DNA from 3 places in the Streptomyces sp. NPDC102402 genome. Region 2 is predicted to be linked to each of the others. Evidence: riboswitches for the same ligand, from Rfam matches in the RefSeq annotation. Region 2 holds a riboswitch; each other region holds the start of a gene.
What was found. Region 2 has a riboswitch for cobalamin ahead of ACIRJR_RS15170 (ABC transporter substrate-binding protein). Riboswitches for the same ligand answer to the same signal wherever they lie in the genome.
Positions count from the first base shown of each region.

Region 1: linked by a shared signal. The riboswitch ahead of metE (5-methyltetrahydropteroyltriglutamate--homocysteine S-methyltransferase) and the one ahead of ACIRJR_RS15170 (ABC transporter substrate-binding protein) in region 2 are both predicted to bind cobalamin.
Region 3: linked by a shared signal. The riboswitch ahead of ACIRJR_RS20055 (energy-coupling factor ABC transporter permease) and the one ahead of ACIRJR_RS15170 (ABC transporter substrate-binding protein) in region 2 are both predicted to bind cobalamin.

Region 1 is NZ_JBIWKR010000009.1:245,801-249,063, reverse strand. It holds gene ACIRJR_RS25665 (S1 RNA-binding domain-containing protein) at 1-537, shown strand, start outside; cobalamin riboswitch at 853-1,069, shown strand; gene metE (5-methyltetrahydropteroyltriglutamate--homocysteine S-methyltransferase) at 1,232-3,263, shown strand, end outside.
Region 2 is NZ_JBIWKR010000004.1:310,223-313,485, reverse strand. It holds gene ACIRJR_RS15180 (acyl-CoA dehydrogenase) at 1-1,471, shown strand, start outside; gene ACIRJR_RS15175 (hypothetical protein) at 1,468-1,638, shown strand; cobalamin riboswitch at 1,722-1,909, shown strand; gene ACIRJR_RS15170 (ABC transporter substrate-binding protein) at 1,940-3,013, shown strand; gene ACIRJR_RS15165 (FecCD family ABC transporter permease) at 3,049-3,263, shown strand, end outside.
Region 3 is NZ_JBIWKR010000006.1:187,157-190,419, forward strand. It holds gene ACIRJR_RS20040 (energy-coupling factor ABC transporter ATP-binding protein) at 1-173, opposite strand, end outside; gene cbiQ (cobalt ECF transporter T component CbiQ) at 170-919, opposite strand; gene ACIRJR_RS20050 (energy-coupling factor ABC transporter substrate-binding protein) at 926-1,294, opposite strand; gene ACIRJR_RS20055 (energy-coupling factor ABC transporter permease) at 1,291-2,004, opposite strand; cobalamin riboswitch at 2,034-2,239, opposite strand; gene ACIRJR_RS20060 (hydroxyacid dehydrogenase) at 2,462-3,263, opposite strand, start outside.

The DNA of each region.
Region 1 (3,263 bases), on a different contig from region 2:
CTGCACTGCGGCGACATCCTGTCCGGCACCGTCGCGGCGGTCGAACGGTTCGGGGTCTTCGTGGCCCTGGACGACGGGCCTGATCATCCCACCCTGCCCGGTGTCGGGTTCCTCGGTATCCCCGAACTGTCCTGGCGGCGCTTCGATCATCCCACCGATGTTGTTCAGGTGGGGCAGCGTGTCGCCTGCGAGTTCCTTGGGTTCGACACCTACAACGCCGAGGCCAGGCTGTCCTTGAAGGCACTGGAGCGCGACCCCTTCCAGGATTTCGCCGAACGCACGGTGGGTGGCCAGGAATTCCGCGGGACGGTTGCGAAGGTGGTTCCCATCGGCATCTTCGTCGAGCTCGAGGACGGAATCTTGGGGCTGGTCCCGTCCAGAGAGATCGACGGGCGCCCTGCGGCGGGTCCGGCAGAGGGCTTCGAGGTCGGAGATGAGATTGCCGTCGTCGTCCGGGAAGTCGATCTGCCAGGCCGCCGGGTGTTCCTCTCCAGTCCGGAGAGCGGCCGGTACGCAGGGGGCGTGCTGCCCACGTGACGGCCTCCGTGCCCGGATCGTTGAGGTGAGCATGGGGCGGGGCGATCTCACAGATGCCGAGTGGGCACGGCCGCGGCCATCTCCTCCGGTCGGCAACGGGCGTTGTGGCAGGTGGCGGGATCGGTCGCGGGTTCCACGCCTGAGGAACACCGGGTCGCTGCCGGGCCGAGAGGCTCGGCGGTGCTGTGGAGGAGGGCGGGCGGCGGACGGTGGTCTGCTGCCCGCCCCGCTTGCGCTCCCCGCCGGACGGCCCCGGTGGCTCACGTCACGTCCCGGGGATCTGGACGGCGACGTCCGAGGAGCGCTCGACCCTCTATGGTGGCCGGTGCAGCTGGTTCGCCCTGCCCGCCAGGCAGACGCGTCGCAAGAGGGAACCCGGTGGGAATCCGGGACTGCCCCGCAGCGGTGAGTGGGAACGACCGCCGTCAAGAGCACTGGATCCGGACGGATCCGGGAAGCGACGGCCAGTAGGAGTCTGCCCCGGCAGATGTGCCCGCGAGTCCGAAGACCTGCCCGTTGCCCGTACGCGACCACTCGCGTACGGATATCCCGGTGACCTCGTGGGCGGGTCGGCGTACATACCAGGCAGAACCTCACGCCGAGGGCGTGCACGTGTTCCGTCCGGTGCGTCATCCCTTCGCGTCCGTGTCCTGTCTCCGGGATCTCAAGGAGTCATCTCGCGAAGGAGATTTCCGTGACAGCGAAGCCCGCGGCCGCGGCGGCACGAGCCACCGTGTACGGCTACCCCCGCCAGGGCCCGAACCGGGAACTGAAGAAGGCCATCGAGGGCTACTGGAAGGGCCGGATCACCGCCGCCGCCCTCCAGGAGACGGCAGCCGGACTGCGCCGGTCCAACTGGCGGCAACTGGCGGATGCCGGCATCCATGAGCTCCCCACAGGAGACTTCTCCTACTACGACCACGTCCTGGACACCAGCGTCATGGTCGGCGCCGTCCCGCAGCGGCACCGCGAGGCCGTCCACGCCGACTCTCTCGACGGCTACTTCGCGATGGCGCGCGGAACCCAGGACGTCGCCCCGCTGGAGATGACCAAGTGGTTCGACACCAACTACCACTACCTCGTGCCCGAGCTCGGCCCGGACACCGTCTTCACCGCGGACTCCTCCAAGCAGGTCTCCGAGCTCAAGGAAGCCCTCACGCTCGGACACACCGCCCGGCCCGTGCTCATCGGCCCTGTCACCTACCTTCTGCTCGCCAAGCCCGCACCCGGAGCACCGGCCGACTTCGAACCGCTCACCCTTCTGGACCGCCTCCTGCCGGTGTACGAGGAGGTGCTCGCCGATGTCCGCGCCGCCGGTGCCGAGTGGGTGCAGCTCGACGAGCCCGCTCTGGTCCAGGACCGCACATCCGCCGAGCTGAACGCCGCCGCACGCACCTACCGGGACCTCGGCGCCCTCACCGACCGCCCCAAGCTGCTCGTCGCGTCCTACTTCGACCGGCTCGGCGAGGCTCTCCCTGTTCTGGCGAAGGCCCCGGTCGAGGGCCTGGCGCTGGACTTCACCGGCGCGGCCGCAGCCAACCTCCGGGACCTCGCCGCCGTCGGCGGGCTCCCGGGAAAGAGGCTCGTCGCCGGTGTCGTCAACGGACGCAACATCTGGATCAACGACTACGAGAAGTCCCTGGCCACCCTCGCCACGCTCCTCGGCCTCGCCGACCGGGTCGATGTAGCCGCGTCCTGCTCCCTGCTGCACGTCCCCCTGGACACCGCGCCGGAGAAGGACATCGACCCGCAGATCCTGCGCTGGCTCGCCTTCGCCCGGCAGAAGACCGCCGAGATCGTCACCCTGGCCAAGGGGCTGTCCCAGGGCACCGGCGCGGTGACCGCCGAGATCGCCGCCAACCGCGCCGACCTCGCCTCCCGCTCCGACTCTCCTGTCACCCGCGATCCGGCAGTACGGGCCAGGGCCTCCGCGATCACCGACACCGACGGCCGCCGCTCCCAGCCCTACGGCGAGCGGGCCGCCGCCCAGCGCGCACACCTCGGCCTCCCCCTGCTGCCGACGACCACCATCGGCTCGTTCCCGCAGACCGCCGAACTGCGCACCGCCCGCGCGGACCTGCGGACCGGACGCATCGACACCGCCGGATACGAGGACCGCATCAAGGCCGAGATCGGTGACGTCATCGCCTTCCAGGAGAAGACCGGCCTGGACGTCCTGGTCCACGGTGAACCCGAGCGCAACGACATGGTGCAGTACTTCGCGGAGCAGCTGACGGGGTACCTCGCCACGCAGCACGGCTGGGTCCAGTCCTACGGCACCCGCTACGTCCGCCCGCCGGTCCTGGCCGGCGACGTCTCCCGCCCCGAACCGATGACGGTGCGCTGGACGACGTACGCCCAGTCGCTCACCGGCCGGCCCGTCAAGGGCATGCTCACCGGCCCGGTCACCATGCTCGCCTGGTCCTTCGTCCGCGACGACCAACCTCTGGGCGACACCGCCCGCCAGGTCGCACTCGCACTGCGCGACGAAGTGAACGACCTGGAACACGCGGGCACCTCGGTCATCCAGGTCGACGAGCCCGCTCTGCGCGAGACCCTGCCCCTGCGTGCGGCCGACCACGCCGCCTACCTGGCCTGGGCGACCGAGTCGTTCCGGCTCACCACCAGCGGCGTACGGCCGGACACCCAGGTCCACACCCACATGTGCTACGCCGAGTTCGGCGACATCGTCCAGGCCATCGACGACCTGGACGCCGACGTCATCA
Region 2 (3,263 bases):
GCGGCGCATCGGCACCTTCCTCTGTACGGAGGTGGCGCACGGCAACAACGCGGCGGCCATGGAGACCACCGCGACGTACGACCGTGAACGGGACGGCTTCGTCCTGCACACCCCGAACGCGGGCGCCCAGAAGTTCATGCCCAACACCGGCCCGGCGGGCGGGGCCAAGTCCGGACTGGTCGCCGCGCGCCTCGTCGCCGACGGCGGCGACCACGGCGTCCGCCTCTTCCTGGTGCCGCTCACCGATGACGTACGGCCCCTTCCCGGCGTCAGGGTTCGGCAGCTCCCGGCCCGGATGGGCAGCCCCGTGGACCACTGCCTGACCTCGTTCGACCGGCTGTTCGTCGGGCGTGACGCCCTGCTGGGATCCGGTGAGCCGGGCGAGGACCAGGGGGAGTTCCGTACCGGGCCGGGGGACAGGCGGCGGCGTTTCCTGACCTCGATCAGCCGGGTCACCCCCGGACGCATCTCCATGAGCGCCTGTGCGGCCGGTTCGGCCCGTGCCACTCTGGCGGTCGCCGTGCGCTACGGCGGTCACCGGCTGATCTCCGGGACCCGTGGTGCCCCGCCGGTGCCGGTCAACGCCCACCGCACCCACCACGGGCCCCTCGCCTCCGCCATGGCCATGGTCTTCGCCATGAGCCTGCTGTACCGCAGGGCACAGGAGCGATGGGAGGCCGGTACGGACGAGGAGGGGCGGCCGGACGCGGCGCGACTCGTCGACGTGGCCAAGGCGTGGATCACGTGGCGCGCCCGCGAGGTGATCGTCGAGAGCCGTGAACGCTGCGGCGCGCAGGCGCTGCTGGAGAACAACGGCATGACCGAACTCGTCACGGGCGTGGAAGGGGCCATCACCGCGGAGGGCGACAACATCGCCCTGTACGCGAAGGCGGCGGCCGACATGCTCTTCGCCGCCGGCCCCTGCGCCGAGGACGGCCCGGACCTGGACCCGCACCCCGGTGACCTGGCCGACCCCCGCTTCCTGGGGCGGCTCCTCGCCGGGGTCCAGGACATCTGGTTCGCCCGTGCCAGGGAGCGCGCGCAGCGGACCTCCGCCGCCGACACCCTCGGACGCTGGAACGCGGCCTCGGGCCCCGCTCTGCGCGGGGTGGAGGCGTACGCCTACCGGCAGGCGGCCGAGGCGTACGCCGACGCCCGCGCCGCGCTGCCCGAGGGGGCAGCCAGAGAGCGGCTGGGCGAGCTGGAGCGGCTGTTCGCCGTCGAGTGGGTGGCCCGCAACAGCGGCGATCTGCTGGCCGCGGGTTTTCTGAGGAGCGATCAGGTCGACGCGCTGGCGGAGAGCAGGGAGGAGCTGATCGGGGCCGTCGCCACCCACGCCCGGGATCTCGCGGACTCCTTCGCCCTTCCCGAGGAACTGCTCGCCGACTGGCCGATCGCCGGACCGGGCTACGCGGACGCGTACGACGATCCCGCCGGCCCCTGGAACGCCTCCCCGGCGGGCGCCCGATGAGCCCGGCACGCAGGGCGCCGACGGCGTGCGGCCGTCTGACGGAGCGCCTGGAGATCCTGGGCCTGCGCGCGGTCCTGCTGGCCTACTGGGGCACGACATCCGTCCTCGCCCGCCGGAGCGGGAGGCCGCCGGTCGACGGCGGCGAATCGGTTCACCCCGAGCGCTGACCGCCTGACGGGCGGCCGGCACGGAGGGGCCGAGGCGGTCCCGTCCTCGCGGCGACGGCTCCCGAAGCCGTCGCCGCGACGCGTGATAGCTTGCAGACGCCAGTCACACTCCACGTGGAGTCAGGGAATCCGGTGCGAATCCGGAGCTGACGCGCAGCGGTGAGGGGGACGGGCGGGGCCACGGCCACTGGGACACCCACGGGTGCACCGGGAAGGCGCTCCGTCCGGACGAACCCGAGTCCGAAGACCTGCTGGCACCCGCTCCCGGAAGGGGAGCGGAACTCCGTAGCGGGCTCCGCGCATGAGCCCAGAGACGCCGAGGGACCCTGTGCTGCCCATAGCCAGTGCCGTACGCCGAACAGCCCTGCTCATCACGGGACTTGTCCTTCTGGCCGCCTGCGGCCCCGACGGGGGCGCGTCCGACGGCGCCGCGCGGGAGGATTCCGCGGAAGGCTTCCCCGTGACGCTGGAGAACTGCGGCCGGACGGTGACCGTCGACGCGGCACCGCGTCGCGCCGTCTCCCTCAACCAGGGATCGACGGAGATCCTGCTCTCCCTGGGCCTCGCCGACCGGATCGCCGCCACCGCGACGTGGACCGACCCGGTGATGAAAGGCCTGGAGAAGGACGAGTCCGCGGTGGCGCGCATCGCCGGGAACCAGCCCTCCTCCGAGAAGGTCCTCGCCGAGGAACCCGACTTCGTCAGCGCCTCGTTCGAATCCACCCTCGGCACGGGCGGTGTGGCGTCCCGCGACCGGTTCGATGAGCTGGGCGTGCCGACGTACCTCGCGCCCTCGGACTGCATGGGCAAGGACAACACGGGCAGCAGCGACGGCTCCCGTACCGAGCCTCTGACCATGAGCCCCGTCTACGACGAAGTACGCGACCTGGCGAAGGTGTTCGGCGTACCGGAGCGCGGCGAGAAACTGGTCGCGAGTCTCCGGGACCGCGTCGACAGGGCGACCGAGGGCATCGACGCATCGGACGCCACCCTCCTCTACTGGTTCGCCAACTCCGAGGCTCCCTACATGGCGGGCTGCTGCGGGGCACCCGGCATCATCACCGGGGAGGTCGGCGCGAAGAACGTCTTCGACGACACGCGCGAGGAATGGCCACAGATCAACTGGGAGACCGTCGCCGACCGCGACCCCGACGTCCTGGTCATCGGAGACCTGACCCGCAGGTCGCAGACGGCCGAGAGCGCCGAGAAGAAGATCGAGTTCCTGGAGTCCAACCCCGCCACGAGGAACATGGACGCCGTCCGGCACAAGAGGTACGTCCTGCTCAGCGGTCAGGCGATGAACCCGACCGTCCGGACCGTGGAGGGCGTGGAGCGCGTCGCGGCGGGGCTGCGATCGTTCGGACTCGCGGGGTGACGAAGACCGAGCACGCCCCGGACACGGGCACGGAGATGCCGCACGCGGTCCGGCCGGCCGGCGGGGCCCGGTTCCTGGGAGGCGGTCTCCTGTGGAGCGCCGGGGCCGCCCTGTTGCTCCTGTCCGTCGCGGTCGCCGTCACGATCGGGCCCGCCCGCATCTCGGTGCCGGACGTCTGGTCAGCGGTGGCCTCGCACCTGGGCGTCGGCGGGACACGGCTGAGCCCGATCCGGGACGGCATCATCTGGAA
Region 3 (3,263 bases), on a different contig from region 2:
CGCAGTCCACCGCTCAGGAGCCGCATCAGCGTGGTCTTGCCGCTGCCGTTCCTGCCGAGCAGCGCGAGCGCGCGCCCTTCACACACCTCGAAGTCGAGGCCGCTGAGCACGACGGGACCGTCCTCGTACGCGAAGGACGCGCCCCGCAGGGCGAGGAGCACGGGATCGCTCATGACAGCAGCCTTTCCAGGGCGAAGGTCAGGGCGGTGAGGGCCGCGAGCAGTGTCACGCTTGCGGCCGTGAACCGGACGGAGATCCGGGCCTCGGGCACCAGGACGCGCAAGGTGCCGTCGTATCCGCGCCCGGCCAGCCCCGACTGGAGCCGTGCCGCCCGGTCGAAGGCCCTGACGAAGGCGGTGGCCCCCAGCCCGGCCAGGGAACGCCAGGAAGCCGCCCGGGTGGTGTGGCCGAGCCGGGCCGCCTGGGCCTCCCGGATCCGCCGCACCGAGTCGAGGAGCAGGAAACTCATGCGGTAGGTCACCAGGGCGACGTCCACCACCGCCGCGGGCACCCCTGCCCCTACCAGGCGGGGCAGCAGGTCGGACATCGGCGTGGTGAAGGCGAACAACAGGACACCGAGTGACGCGGCCGAGGTGCGCAGCAGCAGCCCGCCGGCACGGACCGGACCTCCGTCGGCCAGGCCGACGAGCCCTTCGGGCCCGCCGACCTGTACGAGGAGTGTCGCCGCCCCGGTGACGCAGAAGCCCAGCGGCACCCGGTACGCCCGCCACAGGTGGCGGGCCGTCACACCCGCCGGACCCAGGAGCAGGACGACCGCGGTGAGGAGGACCAGGGCGGCCCCGGGCCACGGCGGCAGCGAGATCGCCAGCACCGTGAGTCCCAGGCCGAGCACGGCCTTGTCGAAGGGGTGGCGGCGGCGCCAGCGACTGCTGTGCGCCGCCGCGTCGATCGGCAGCACGCGCGCTCAGGCCCCCCGCGCGGAGGTCTCCCCGGTCCCGGAGGGGGCATCCCCGCCGCCCTGTGGTGTCCCCGCGCGCGGTTCGCCCTGCCGGCGCCCGCGCCGCAGACCGAAGTAGTAGGCGAGGACCCCCGCGCCGAGTGCGGCCTGGAGGGCGAACAGCGCCGACTCGATCTCTCCGGAGGGCGGTTCGTACAGCGGGGAGAACCAGGGTTCGTAGTCAGGGGCGATCTCGGTGATCGCCGTCTCCGCCTGGGCGTCCGCACCGGCGAACGGCTCCTCCTTGCCGTCGCCCAGGCCGAGGACGAGCGGCAGGACGGCCAGGGCGGCCACGACGAGCAGCAGAAGGGCGTTGATCTTCGTGTTCTTGTTCATCGGGCCACCGCCTCGGTCTTCTCGTCCGCTCCGGTCCTGGCCCGCCTGCCGGCGAGGAACACGCCGAGCCGGGTCAGATCTCCCTTGCTGGACTGCACGAGGAGCCGCATCACCAGCACGGTCAGGAGCCCCTCGCTCACCGCGAGCGGGATCTGGGTGACCGCGAAGATGGAGCCGAACTTCCCGAGCGCCCCGAGGAACCCGGTGCCCGGGTCCGGGAAGGCGAGCGCGAGCTGGACGCTGGTGACGCAGTAGGTGGACAGGTCGGCGACGAACGCGGCGAAGAAGACCGCGACCATCAAGCGCACGCCGTACAGGCGCAGCAGCCTGAACACCGCGTAGCCGGCCCAGGGCCCGACGATCGCCATGGAGAAGACGTTGGCACCGAGCGTGGTCAGGCCGCCGTGCGCGAGCAGCAGTGCCTGGAACAGCAGGGTGATGGTGCCCAGGACCGCCATGATCGGCGGCCGGAACAGGATGGCGCCCAGCCCCGTGCCCGTGGGGTGGGAACAACTTCCGGTGACGGAGGGGATCTTCAGGGCGGACAGGACGAAGGTGAAGGCTCCGGAAGCGCCCAGGAGCAGGGTGCTCTCAGGATTCTCCCGGACCTCACGTGTGAGTGACCGGACTCCGTGGACGACGAACGGCGCGGACGCGACACCCCAGGCGATCGCGTGCGCCGGAGGCAGAAAACCCTCGGCTATGTGCATGGCTCAGCAGACCCTCTCCAGCACCTCGTGGATGGTTGAAGTGCCTTGGCCGGTCTCCTGGCTGACGGGTGACACCGCCCGGCTCCGCCTTCCCGGGTCACAAGGACCCAGTGGCTGCCCGCGAGGGCCGGAGCCGGACTTCCCGATCACAGTGGCGAGGGCCGCACCGGCATCACACCGGATTTCCCGTTCACCAAGGCGTGGTGACAGTAGTGCCAGGTGGGGGGCGATGACAAGCGCGCCCAGCCGCCCGCGGCCGTGGAAGCCCACCGCCGCGACCGGCCCCGCCGGGGCCGCCGCACGGCGGGCGCGGCGGGGCCGGAGCGGCCCCGCCCGCCCCTGGCCCGGCCTGTACCCGCCGGCAGCTCCACGCACGTCTCCGCGTCGGGGACCCCCGCCGCGGAGACGGCTCAGGCGCTGTGGACGGACCCACCTTCCCGAAGAGGTGGCCGGCGGTTCACGCCGTGTGCGACAGCATCTCCCCCCGGACGGGGTCGGCGTAGGGCAGCCGGTGGCCGTACCTCTCCAGTTCGTCCAGCGCGGCGTGCGTCATCCGGGACAGTTCGTTGCCGAGCGACCCCGCGATGTGCGGAGTGAGCAGGACGTTCGGGAGGTCGTAGAGGGGCGAGTCCGCCGGCAGGACCTCCGGTTCGGTCACGTCGAGCACCGCGTCGAGCCGCCCCGACAGCAGCTCGGCGGTCAGCGCGGCCGTGTCGACCAGCGAGCCCCGCGCGGTGTTGATGAGTGTGGCACCGTCCGGCAGCAGCGCGAGCCGCCTCCGGTCGAAGAGGTCCCGGGTCTCCGGCAGCTCGGGAGCGTGGATGGTCACCACATCGCTGGAGCGCGCCAGTTCGTCGAGCGACACCGCGTGTGCGCCCAGCGCTGCCGCCCCGGCCTCGTCCAGATACGGGTCGTACAGCAGCACCCGCAGGTCGAAGGGGCGCAGCAGCTCGATCACCCGCCGCCCGATCCGGGACGCCCCGACGATCCCGACCGTACGGCCGTAGTTGCCCGCGTCGCCGATGACGTCGAGGGCGTTCGTCCGGGCGCGCCGGACGCCGTACTCCCGCTGGGCGGCCAGGACCCGCTTCCCGGCGAAGAGGATCGCCGCCACGGTGTACTCCGCGACCGGAAGCGCGTTCGCCCCGGCGGCGGACGCGACGGTCAGCTTCCGCTCCCAGCAGGCATCGGTGATGTGGTGCTTCACCGAACCGGCGGCGTGGACGACGGTACGCAGGCGGGGCAGCCGTTCCAGCACG